DNA from 4 places in the Nostoc cycadae WK-1 genome. Region 1 is predicted to be linked to each of the others. Evidence: predicted binding sites of a transcription regulator. Region 1 holds the regulator's gene; each other region holds the start of a gene.

The links. The regulator NtcA, encoded in region 1, controls nitrogen genes in cyanobacteria. The targets are predictions, from matches to a motif close to TNTGTANNNNNNNNTACANA.
Region 2: the regulator NtcA is predicted to act here: its motif matches at 1,358-1,377, upstream of rpe (ribulose-phosphate 3-epimerase).
Region 3: the regulator NtcA is predicted to act here: its motif matches at 1,962-1,981, upstream of NCWK1_RS04660 (DUF3155 domain-containing protein).
Region 4: the regulator NtcA is predicted to act here: its motif matches at 1,362-1,381, upstream of NCWK1_RS06115 (DUF2605 domain-containing protein).

What each region holds. Positions count from the first base shown of each region.
Region 1 is NZ_DF978433.1:16,572-19,617, forward strand. It holds gene NCWK1_RS18910 (DUF3084 domain-containing protein) at 1-661, opposite strand, end outside; gene ntcA (global nitrogen regulator NtcA) at 910-1,581, opposite strand; gene fabI (enoyl-ACP reductase FabI) at 2,422-3,046, shown strand, end outside.
Region 2 is NZ_DF978425.1:1,521-4,566, reverse strand. It holds gene NCWK1_RS08195 (S8 family serine peptidase) at 1-1,211, opposite strand, end outside; gene rpe (ribulose-phosphate 3-epimerase) at 1,404-2,111, shown strand; gene hpsJ-A (HpsJ-like protein, cyanoexosortase A-associated) at 2,264-2,983, opposite strand.
Region 3 is NZ_DF978423.1:75,315-78,360, reverse strand. It holds gene NCWK1_RS04670 (PadR family transcriptional regulator) at 267-614, shown strand; gene NCWK1_RS04665 (cofactor assembly of complex C subunit B) at 667-1,200, shown strand; gene NCWK1_RS04660 (DUF3155 domain-containing protein) at 1,615-1,932, opposite strand; gene NCWK1_RS04655 (sensor histidine kinase) at 2,216-3,046, shown strand, end outside.
Region 4 is NZ_DF978423.1:427,998-431,043, reverse strand. It holds gene NCWK1_RS06125 (amylo-alpha-1,6-glucosidase) at 1-300, shown strand, start outside; gene NCWK1_RS06120 (DUF2973 domain-containing protein) at 369-683, opposite strand; gene NCWK1_RS06115 (DUF2605 domain-containing protein) at 945-1,262, opposite strand; gene thrS (threonine--tRNA ligase) at 1,624-3,046, shown strand, end outside.

The sequences.
Region 1 (3,046 bases):
CGCGATCGCGTTTTGTAATGGCTGCTTTCGCTTCATCAATTGCCTTTTTCGCCTCTGCGTACAATCTTTGTTGTTCTGCCTTTAATTGTCCTACCGCCACTTGTAGGGCTTTTCTCTGATTGTAAACGTTTTGTAATTCTGATCTGGCTTGTTGATATTGAGTTGCTACTTGATTCAAGCGCCCTTGAGTGCGTTGCAGTTGCGCCTGTGTTTGGGCTTGGCGGCTAATAGTTTGGTTGAGTTTTGCTTGCGTTTCTCGTTGTTTAGCATTTGCCGCTTGCAACGATTTATTAATTATCTGTAAATCTTGTTGCGCTTTGGTTTGTTCAACTCTCGCTTGGCTTAACTCTTTCTCTACTTGGCTTTTTTGCGTTTCTGCGGTTTTAAGTTGCTCTCGTTTGTTTCTCAGGTCTTTTTGAATATCTTCTAATTCAAAAACTCCCTTACGCAATCCTTCATCAGCTGCAAACAAAATTCCTAGAGTGGAAGCCGAAATTAAGCCCCCAGTGAAAATAGTCACCACTACCGCCGTATTTTTTGGCCGAAGCTTGAATAGTGAGAGGCGTGCTTTGCCAACCCGTGTGCCAATGCGATCGCCCACAGTGGCAATTACGCCTCCCAAAATTAAAATTGCCGCTATGAGGATGTACCCGGTGGTCATCTTCAGCTACCGAAATGGTTCCAGATACAGCCTACTACTTTCGAGCATTGTCTGTGGAGGATGGATGATTGGCAATAGCGAAGATTCATCAATTTATGATTTAACTCCAGCTATGGGTATTATCTGCAAAAACACAATAATTGCCAACTCCACTACCTCCAATTGCTTTGAACAACAAAGAATTCAGTCGTCAGTCAGCCCAAATTCAGAATGAATAACGTTTTTGTTCTGACTGCTGACATTCTTGTTTAAGTGAACTGTCTACTTAAGCTAACAGGTTTATGCACAGTAATCTTCTTTTTATGAATAGAAATCATTTTCTTTTCACGTAAATCACCAAGTAACCTAGTGACCGTCACGCGAGTAGAACCAATTGCCTCTGCGATCGCCTGATGAGATAGCTTCAGATCAATTGTGATTCCATCTGCACAAGGAACACCAAAATCACGACAAAGAATTAATAAAAAACTCACCAATCTGGAACCCATATCTCGGTGAGCTAGAGTTTCAATCATCATCTCTGTCTGTAAAATCCGCGAAGACAGACCCCGCAGCATTAACATTGATAATTCTGGATTTTCCTTTAGTGCTTGCTCTACTTGTTCGATTGGTGCTGACAGCAATTCTACAGGTGTAAATGCAACAGCATGGTAAAATCTATCCGACTTATTTCCTGTCAGCAAAGACAACACACCAAAAACACTATTTTCCCGTAACAACGCTACTGTTATTTCTTCTCCTGCTTCGTATACCCTGGAAAGTTTTACAGCACCCTTAAGAAGAAAATAAACTCGTTCAGCAGGATCGCCCGGAAAAAAGATCGTTTTGTTGCGTTCAAACGTTTCCACAACAGGCGGAAACGCGCCAGTTGCCATCTGACGAAAAACATTTGCTAGGGCTTTATCTTGTGTCACGATCATCTCCCTTCCCCTACCCAATGCCGGAAAAACAAATAAACTGATTACCTAAGAATACACCTGAAAAATCAATAAATCACCGTCAACCTTTCTGTACTTTCCTATACTCAAATACCAAACATCAGAGTTATTTGTTCATAATGATACATAATTTTTCACCTTTTTAGCTAGTAGTTGTTATAAGTACTTACAAACTCCTATTCATCAGGTTTTTTGCAAAAAAATTCATTATATCTTGAGAATATCTTCAGGAATAGCAGACAATTTTTTATGCAGGAAACGCACTTGTTGATTTAAAGAAGAATTCACAATTCACAATTCAGAGTCAAAATCAATCCTTGGGGAAAAATATCTGTTACCTAGAAGCACCAGCAAATTTTCAATTTGGTGTAGTGTTTCATAGTTTATTCATCCGCCAGTACCCCAAGATTCAATGAGAGAATTCTGGCGACTGACCCATGTATTCTTTCCTGTCAAACATGATTTTTCTAAATACTGTGGTCAACCCAGCAAAACAGGCCTCAGTTTCTAGTATCCTCCTAAGAGGATGTCTGAAAAGTCCCAGGTGATACATTCAGCAGTTGAAGTATCCTCAATTCCCCTAAAAAATTTAGACTCAAGGGTGTTATTTCCTTTTGGAAAAGAAAAGCTATTACAGCTACGCCCAAGTCAAAAACAGTCATCGCGTTGCCAAACGAACTTTCGTGAAAGCAACTATTGTTCAAAATGCTTTTATTTTTTGAATAGTAGAGTCGTGAACGCTACACTGTGCTATGGGGATAAAGAAAAATATTTGATACTGCTCGGACATCTTCATCATGATTGATCCTGTTAATAATTTGTATGCTGAATCTGACTGGAAAAAACGCCCTTGTTACAGGTATTGCCAATAATCGCTCCATCGCTTGGGGTATCGCTCAACAATTGCACGCAGCCGGCGCTAATTTAGGTATTACTTACCTGCCCGATGAACGTGGCAAAATGGAGAAAAAAGTTGCGGAATTGGTAGAACCTCTCAATCCCAGCTTATTTGTGCCTTGTAATGTTCAAAACGACGAACAGATTCACTCTACCTTTGAGGCAGTGCGGGAAAAATGGGGCAAGTTAGATATTCTGATCCACTGTCTGGCTTTTGCCAATAAAGATGATTTAACAGGAGGTTTTAGCCAAACCTCTCGTTCTGGTTTCAATACAGCTTTAGAAATTAGTACCTATTCTTTAGTACAGTTAAGCGGTGCTGCTAAACCGTTAATGACAGAAGGTGGTAGCATTGTCACCTTGACTTATCTTGGTGGGGTTAGAGCTATTCCTAACTACAATGTGATGGGAGTAGCTAAGGCTGGTTTAGAAGCGAGTGTGCGTTATCTAGCAGCAGAACTCGGCCCAGAAAATATTCGTGTCAATGCCATCTCAGCCGGGCCAATTCGGACTTTGGCATCTTCGGCAGTTGGCGGAATTTTAGATATGA
Region 2 (3,046 bases), on a different contig from region 1:
CAACCAATTGCGGGGATAGTCTTTGCAGGTTGCCATTGTCCAGCGCTAAATTGTTGATAAGCGCGAAACGCATTTAAATGTCCTGCACCCATTTGAGCATCTAAGGGAATTTGTGGGTTTTTATAAGCATCAGAATCTAACCAATTTTGATTCTGTTTATCGATCAGTGTCCGTGACATCCCCAAGCGCAAGCCATTACCACTGTCTTGGATTTTATCGGCGGAGTTGAGCAAAACTGCTTTCATCACTTGATGACGGCGGCTATCAACACTCCAATTAGGTTTTTTTGTGCGGAGTTGGCGATCGCCAAATTCCTGTAACAAAGCAACTGTAGCCGTAACATGAGGTGCAGCAAAACTTGTACCTGTCGCTTTATTAATTTTGCCGTCAGGATTCAGCAACGGAATATTATTACCTGGCGCAACTATACTGATGGCGCGACGACCATCCAGATTATATTCTTTTCCTGCTAACCTTCCACTAGCTCCCTGATTCACCCCTGCCAGGTTAGAAACATCTACTTTATTAAAAATTCCCCCGCGACGGGATGAAAAAGCCACGTTAACTCCATTAAAATTATCTGTAGGAATCGGAATACCCCCTTTACCCTGATTGCCTGCGATCGCATACAAAACATCGTGAACCCGACTCGACCAGTCAACACACAACGTTAACAAAGCATTCCCATCTAGAACAGCATCCACGCGTGGATCACGATTGAGGGGTTCACCAAAGCTAAAGTTAATTGCGCGGATATCACCACCATTTTGTAATGCAATGTGTTGTGCTGATAAACACTCTTCTGGCTGACCCATGTTTTTCGTAGAACCGACAGCAGAAGAATACAGTCTGGCTCCTGGTGCTACCCCAGGTAAACCCTTATCTCTACTCACCATCATCCCAGCAACATTGTAAGCGTGGGGGTCAACACCAGTATTTGATTTTGCGGGGCCATTGCGTAAGAAAACTGCTGCTAGAGATATAGCGCGATTTTTTGAGACGGCTTTATCCCAACCAAACATTCCCGGACGACCGATTTCTACTTGACCAATGGCTATCTTGTGACCAGTTAAATTGTAAGGAGGTTGATGTAGTTTTAAAGCATCAATCCCATTTGTTCCTAAAGAAGTTTCTAATCCTGAAGCCAATACAGGTACACTCAAACAAGAAGCACTCAAACCCCAAATTAGCCAACTTAGTTTTTTGTTCATAATTAATAGTCAATGGTCAATATTCATCGGTCATTTGTAATTTTCTCTGTCTTCTCTGCTGGCTTCAATAGATAAGCTGCTTATGGCCTTTACCTGACAAAGCAAGATTAAATTCAAGAGAATTACTCAATATTTTGTTACAGTATTTTGTTACAATGCTTACAGACGAGGACGCTTAAAAACCCACTAGCCATGACCCAAAACCGATCTGAACAGCCCATTGTAATTGCTCCATCTATACTATCAGCCGATTTTAGTCGTCTGGGTGATGAAATTCGCGCAGTAGACGCAGCTGGAGCCGATTGGATTCATGTTGATGTAATGGACGGTCGTTTTGTACCTAATATTACGATAGGCCCTCTGGTTGTGGAGGCGATTCGTCCAGTTACTAAAAAACCTCTGGATGTCCACTTGATGATTGTGGAACCAGAAAAGTATGTAGAAGGCTTTGCTAAAGCAGGTGCAGATATTATCTCTGTTCACGCTGAACATAATGCTTCACCACACTTACACCGCACTCTCGGTCAAATTAAAGAACTTGGTAAACAAGCAGGAGTAGTACTCAATCCTTCCACACCACTAGAATTTATTGAGTACGTACTAGAACTTTGTGATTTAGTTCTAATTATGAGTGTTAACCCTGGTTTTGGTGGTCAAAGCTTCATTCCTGGTGTCATACCTAAAATCAGAAAGCTGCGTCAGATGTGCGATGAGCGCGGACTCAACCCCTGGATTGAAGTTGATGGCGGACTGAAAGCTAACAATACTTGGCAGGTTTTAGAAGCAGGCGCTAATGCCATTGTTGCTGGTTCCGCTGTATTCAACGCCAAAGATTATGCTGAAGCAATTACCAATATTCGCAACAGCAAGCGTCCTACACCAGAACTCGCAAAAGTTTAATTTAGTCAAGTCTTGTATTCATTAAACTAGGGTAGGCAATTTAAATTGCCTACCCTAGTTTTTTGCTTTACTGAATTTCAATTACAGTTTCAGACATCTACAGATGATAAAAACTAGCCCATACAAGGCTTATAAATTTTTCACCTGCTATTTCACTTACTTCTTGCCCAATTAGTTGTTTTCCAAAAGATGAAAAATAAAGCAGATGTCACTAAAGCTCCCAGATTCCATTTCACAGAATTTTTTAGTAAATTTAACCGCTGAGTCGATTGATTAGCTTGAGCTTGTAGTTTAATTTTCTCTTTAGCTTGAGAAACCTCTGATAAAACTTTTTCTTTTAATTCTTGAGGATTACTTGCATTTACTGAACGGCCTTGGCTTTTGAGAAAAGTTTCGATTTGTTCTGGTTTAGCTTGGCTAAGTCGCTGTTCAACTTGTTCAGCTTGCGATATTTGTTGCTGAGATAAATTGTTAATTTGATTATAACTTTGCTTACTAAGTCTGACTGTATTACTAATACCAACAGGAATAAGCAATATAAAAATTATCGCTAACAATAAACTGATCCAAGATAGTAATCTTAAAGTTAAGAATTCCCACTTAGATCGGGCATGTAGCTCACCATAAAACACTAATGCCAAACCAATCAAACTCACAGGTACTCTTTCGACTAATGCACCAAAAGTTTGAAATTCCCAAACGGGATTCATAAAGCTAGGCGGAAAAATGGTTTCAACTATATCGAATAATGCCAGCAACAATAGCCCATAACCAAGAACTCGTAAAATAGTCATTGAGCCTACTTGGTTGTAAGCAAATTCCTGCAACTCCTGAATTACGGGAATAAGTTTATCAGTGTTTGATTTAGTCATATTTCTAGCAAATGTTCCACAGTTCAATTCAAGCTAAGATAATGGTCTAATTGTAAATTCTCT
Region 3 (3,046 bases), on a different contig from region 1:
GATACAGGGGCTATGCCTCTGTCTTTATTGCTCCTCACCACACTGCCTAGAGCTTAAATAGGAGGGTAAGTCTTACGCTCCTTAGAATTTCGCTTGTATCCCATGACTTTATCTGCGTGGGGCATATTTGTTTGGCATTTTTACGTTGACGCTTTGACCATCCTGCCTCAGTGTATCTGTATTTTTTATTACGTAAGTAATAGTGCATACTGAACACAAGGATTATAAATCCCACCCTAAGGCATTTTTTTAGCCATTCACCAACCATGAAACTTGAGGATATATATCAATTCTTTGAAAATCCTCCGCCAACTTACCTCTGTCAGGAACTAGCTATTTGTTACATACTGTCTGTTTTACGGCAAGGTGAATCCTACGGAACCGAGTTAATTCAACGTTTAGAAACTGAATATCCAACCTATCGGCTTTCAGATACCGTACTGTATAGTGCGATTAAGTTTCTAGAAGACGAAAGGGCTATTAATGGGTATTGGAAGAAACTCGAAGGACGAGGAAGACCTAGGCGAATGTACCAAGTTTCTCCAGAATGGCAAGTTCAAGCGCAGGATTTAACGCGTCTTTGGCAAGAGTACATTAACGGGAGGACAAATTAACTAATAATTAATAATGAATAAATCTCCTCCATTCACACAGTAACAATCAGTTATGGATACTGCTATTCTGCCATCTACGTTGCTGCTCACCTTATTGTTATCAGTTGGGCTATTTTTCTTTATTCGTGCTGCAACTAAAGACCGGACAAAAACTGCACAACTGGTATCTGAGCAAGACGAAGCTGTATTAATGCCTCAATTACAGGATTATTTCCGTTCGCGGTCTTACCGAGTGGCAGCGGTAGACCGAGATAAAAATCAAGTTATTTTTGAGGGTTTTGTCCAACCCAGCTTATTTTTAGCAATTTTTTTGACGCTACTGGCAACAGTAGGTTTAATTTGTTTATCCTTTGTTTTATCACTGCTGTTTCCTAACATCAGCAGTTATTTTCTAGGAATAGTGCTGTTATCACCGTTGAGTGGCGTGTTCTATTGGAAAAAAGCAGGAAGAACTGAGAAGGTGTTGCTTCATCTGCAAAAAGCTAATCAAGGCGAACCAAGCTCCCCCAGTAAGATTACTGTAACTGCCCATCGAGATGAACTGATTGAGTTACAGAAAGCACTCAACTTAAAGCTGAGTGATTAAATTTGAGTTTTTTTACATTTCCTCTAGTGATGAGCGAGAGGAAATAAACAATAGGGAGTAGGAAAGAGGATTGTTGTGATGTAAATTTTCTCTATAACGAACTGCTGTAGAGAAAAAGGTATCTTGTAACCTAGCCTGCAAAAGGAAAGCGCATTGCGACTCTCACTTTTGAACGCTCTGTATCACTCTTTCTAACTCCCTGATGAATATTACATTGATAATTCAACTCACACAAACCTATACGGCTTGATGAGAGTTGTTTGTCCAACCGCCTGGACTACCCTACCCTTTACCCTCTACTGGCAAATCAGACCCAAATTTAAAAAAAATTGAAAATTTTGCATAAACTGATCAACTTTGCCAGTTAAATGAATATTCAGAACACATTCAGCACGTAAGATAACCACTTAAAGTTCAGCGAGCAGCTAATGCCACAGTTTCTGAACCAGCCGGAGCTTCTAATGTTCGTAGGCTGGGGAACAAGAAATGGTTTTCTTCTACGTATTGAGCGCCAAACAGACCCTTTTCTGCCCAGAAATATCTGTCTGTTGTGTGTTCATTTCGCTTTACGAGTAGCAGAGCTGGTGGCAAGATCCCTTCAGCTTGAATGAATTTTCTTGCTGCTGTCACAGGTTTTTCTTCGCCGCTTTCGATGCTATATTGAGGCACATGCTCTAAAATCCGCCGTCCTTCCTGGCGACGACGACTCTTCCTTTTCCGTCTCCTTGCCAACCTATTTTCCTCCTCTTTCAAGCTATTAGATTGTAGTGATAGCTACAAAATCCGTCGTAATTATAAAAGTTCTAGTTCAAAAAATCAATAGTTTATAAACTTTTGATACAACAAAAATAATTTTTTTGAAGACAAATAAATCACAAAACTAGTAAAGTACAGGATTTCTTTATCTATACCATTATTTAAACAGCTTTAGTGAAGCTTGATGAAAACAGAGTTAGAATCAAGCTGATTCTTGAAAATTCCCTCAAAACCTGTGATCCTAAGCAAGAAATGAAAAATGTTAATGTCTGCTAGTTCAGATTTTGTGGCTTTATGCCGAGAACAAATTGCATTGTTAGCCCAAGGGTTGGGAGCCTCTTTAAGTGTGGTTTATTTAACACAAGAATTGGTAGAAGCTCCAACAACTGAGGCGAAACTGATTCCTGTAGTGGTTTATCCAGAAACAGCAGGATTACCACCAGGAGAGGAGAATACTGAGGTAAAAGCACGCAAACAATTACAAATTAGTAATATTTTGCTACTGCCCAAACAACAAAAACGGTTATTGACAGCAGCTACAGAATCTCCGACTGCATCACCAGAGGTCGAAACCACGGATACTGAACAGCCAGATTTTCAAGAAGAGTATTTGCTGAGTGGACACCAAATTGTTCGACCCCTGGTTCATGAGGGTGTCATGATGGGATTACTGGTGACTTGTAGAGAAGACCGAGCTTGGAATCAACAAGAACAAAGTACTATTAAAAAGATAGTTCAGACTTTGGCGATCGCTTGTGTTTTAGATCAGCGTCGAGCATGGTTGCAACAACAGTTACACCAACAACAAGTTCTCCAAGAACAGCAGCGAGATTTATTAGATAATTTATTACACCAATTTCGCAATCCTTTGACTGCATTGCGGACTTTTGGCAAATTGCTATTTAAAAGACTGCGTCCAGGTGATCCTAACCGAGACGTGGGAGCGAATATTGTGAGAGAAAGCGATCGCCTGCAAGAATTATTGCAACAATTTGAGCAGGTTATTGACTGGACAGAATTAGATTTAGCACCACTGGCATTACCCGAAAATGAAGTATTTGTGGAAGCTACTGTCCAAACAGAACCCAAA
Region 4 (3,046 bases), on a different contig from region 1:
TACGAACGCAATGGCGACAATGCTCCTGTACAATATCCTGTTGCTTGTACACCCCAAGCTTGGGCTACTGGTAGCGTATTCCAACTACTGCAAATGATCGTCAATTTAGTACCAGACGCACAAAATAACTGCTTACGAATTATCGACCCCGCTTTACCAGAGTCGATTAATCAGCTGTCATTTCACAATTTGCGCGTTGGCACGACAATTCTAGATTTAGAATTTGAGCGTTCTGGTAATACTACGGCTTGCCGCGTAGCTAAAAAACGTGGCAATCTCCGGGTAGTTATCGAAGCGTAATCTTTAATAATCAAGTATCAATGATGAAGTATAAAATCTTTCTTCTTAGAGACTTTATACTTTATCTACTATTTTTCGTGATTTTCACTCTTGTGTCCGGGAGAAGCTTCGTAAATAGCATCTAGCTGTTGTCTAGCATCTTCAACGTTAATTGAGCGCATAACTAACAGTGGTTCTTTAATAATATTGCCAGCGCTATCTAACAATTCTGGATGGGGAACTGATTTTTTGGCAGAAAGATAACCTTGATTCCCCATTGCAGAAGATCTGACTGGATAATTTCGTTCTCGGTCAAAACTAAACATGACTAGATTGCGAATTAAATTAGCAACCGCGATACAAGCAAGAATCGTAAAAGCAAGAATGTAGAGTAGGTGCAACATAATATGGTTTTCCTCCAGGAGCAGCAAGTTTAAAAACCTTATACTGAAAAGCTTCGCTGATGCTAGGAATCTCAGCGGGTGTAAATGTTTAACGCACTTTTGGTGAGTTTATTATTGATTAATATTGGAAAAATTTATCAAAGGCTATTCAATTTACGGTAGCATAGGATACATTATTTGTTAATAAAAAATTTATTAAGGATTATATAGTATCTATGCGAATCTCGTCATATATCGCTAGAGGCAATTAGTCACTACACTTTAATTTTCTTTTTCTTGGTGGAAACGCATTGCTACCTTCCAGCATTCCGTAACCAATTGATGCCAAGGCATTAAAGTTGTCATATCAATTCCGACTTGTTGATTAGTGGCAGTAAATAGCATTTTTGCTGTATTTAATTCTGCTTGTGCTTGCTTGACTCGTAACAGCAGGTCAGATTGTTCTTGGTGACTCATAAATGAGAGTTGCTCAGTTTCTAAAAGGTTGCGCGATCGCGTAAACCAATATTGAAAGTCTTGTAACAAAGGCTCTAATACAGTTTTTAGCAACTCAGTCCCTGGTAAATTTGAGTCTTGCATAGATCTGAAGGATACTTCTATTTTTCTAATTAATATTAACGTTTTTTACAAAACTTAATATTATTGTATGCTATGTCTTTAGAAAAAAAGTTAAATAAATCTGTCGTTGTAGTTACAAAATTTAAATTTTAACAATCAAGACATAATACCTTTACCCTGAAAAGTTAAGGCTAAAGACTGTAGACAAAAGAAAATGCTATCTGCAAGCTAAGATCAAGTTTCATACTTCAGACTTCAGAGAATGCTAGAGTGCATCCAGTGCAGCTAAAAGTCTGTCAAGCTGAAAGATGACCAGATGTTATATTTGGGTAAGTTTTTCGGCACTTTAACTAATAAATTACTTTTTGCAATCACTTCGCCAATGGTTCAGCAGCCAATGTCGCCTAATCAAGATATACATCAAGCAGAACAACCAGAAAAAATTAAGCTACCCCGTACTAGCGAATCAGAGAATTTAAAAAAGATTCGCCACACAACTTCTCATGTGATGGCAATGGCAGTGCAGAAGCTGTTTCCCAAGGCGCAAGTTACAATCGGCCCCTGGATAGAAAATGGATTTTACTACGACTTCGACAGTCCAGAGCCATTTACTGACAAAGACTTGAAAGCCATCCAAAAAGAGATGGCGAAGATTATCAATCGCAAATTGCCAGTAACTAGAGAAGAAGTCAGCCGGGAAGAAGCCGAACGCCGCATTAAGGAAATTAACGAGCCTTATAAATTAGAAATTCTGGCAGATTTGAAAGAACCCATTACTATTTATCACTTAGGTGATCAATGGTGGGATTTGTGCGCCGGGCCTCATGTGGAAAATACTCAAGATTTGAACCCCAAAGCCATTGATTTAGAAAGCGTTGCGGGTGCTTATTGGCGTGGGGATGAAACCAAAGCACAGTTACAGCGTATTTACGGTACTGCTTGGGAAACTCCCGAACAACTAGCTGAATATAAACGTCGCAAAGAAGAAGCACTGCGTCGTGACCACCGCAAACTCGGCAAAGAACTCGGATTATTTATCTTTTCAGACCAAGTGGGGCCAGGTTTACCCTTGTGGACTCCCAAGGGTACTGTATTGCGGAGTGTTTTAGAAGACTTCCTGAAGCAGGAGCAACTTAAACGCGGTTATTTACCTGTAGTGACTCCCCACATTGCCAGAGTTGATTTATTTAAAACTTCTGGCCACTGGCAAAAGTATAAAGAAGATATGTTTCCCTTGATGGCAGAAGATGAAGCCGCCGCTGCACTTGAGCAAGGCTTTGTTATGAAGCCGATGAACTGTCCCTTCCACATCCAAATATATAAGAGCGAGTTGCGTTCTTATCGGGAACTACCGATGCGCTTGGCAGAATTCGGTACTGTCTACCGCTACGAACAGTCAGGGGAATTAGGCGGTTTAACTAGAGTGCGCGGCTTTACTGTGGATGACTCCCACTTGTTTGTCACTCCAGAACAGTTAGACGCAGAATTCCTCAATGTAGTGGATTTGATTTTATCGGTATTCAAGAGTCTGCAATTGAAGAACTTCAAAGCTAGACTCAGTTTCCGCGACCCAGCTAGTGATAAATATATCGGTTCCGATGAAGCTTGGGAAAAAGCTCAAGGTGCGATTCGCCGCGCTGTGGAACAGCTAGGAATGGATCATTTTGAAGGTATTGGCGAAGCGGCATTTTACGGGCCGAAGCTTGACTTTATCTTCCAAGATGCGTTGGAAAGAGAATGGCAACTGGGAACAGTGCAAGTTGACTACAACTTACCAGAGCGCTTTGATTTAGAGTACGTCGCTG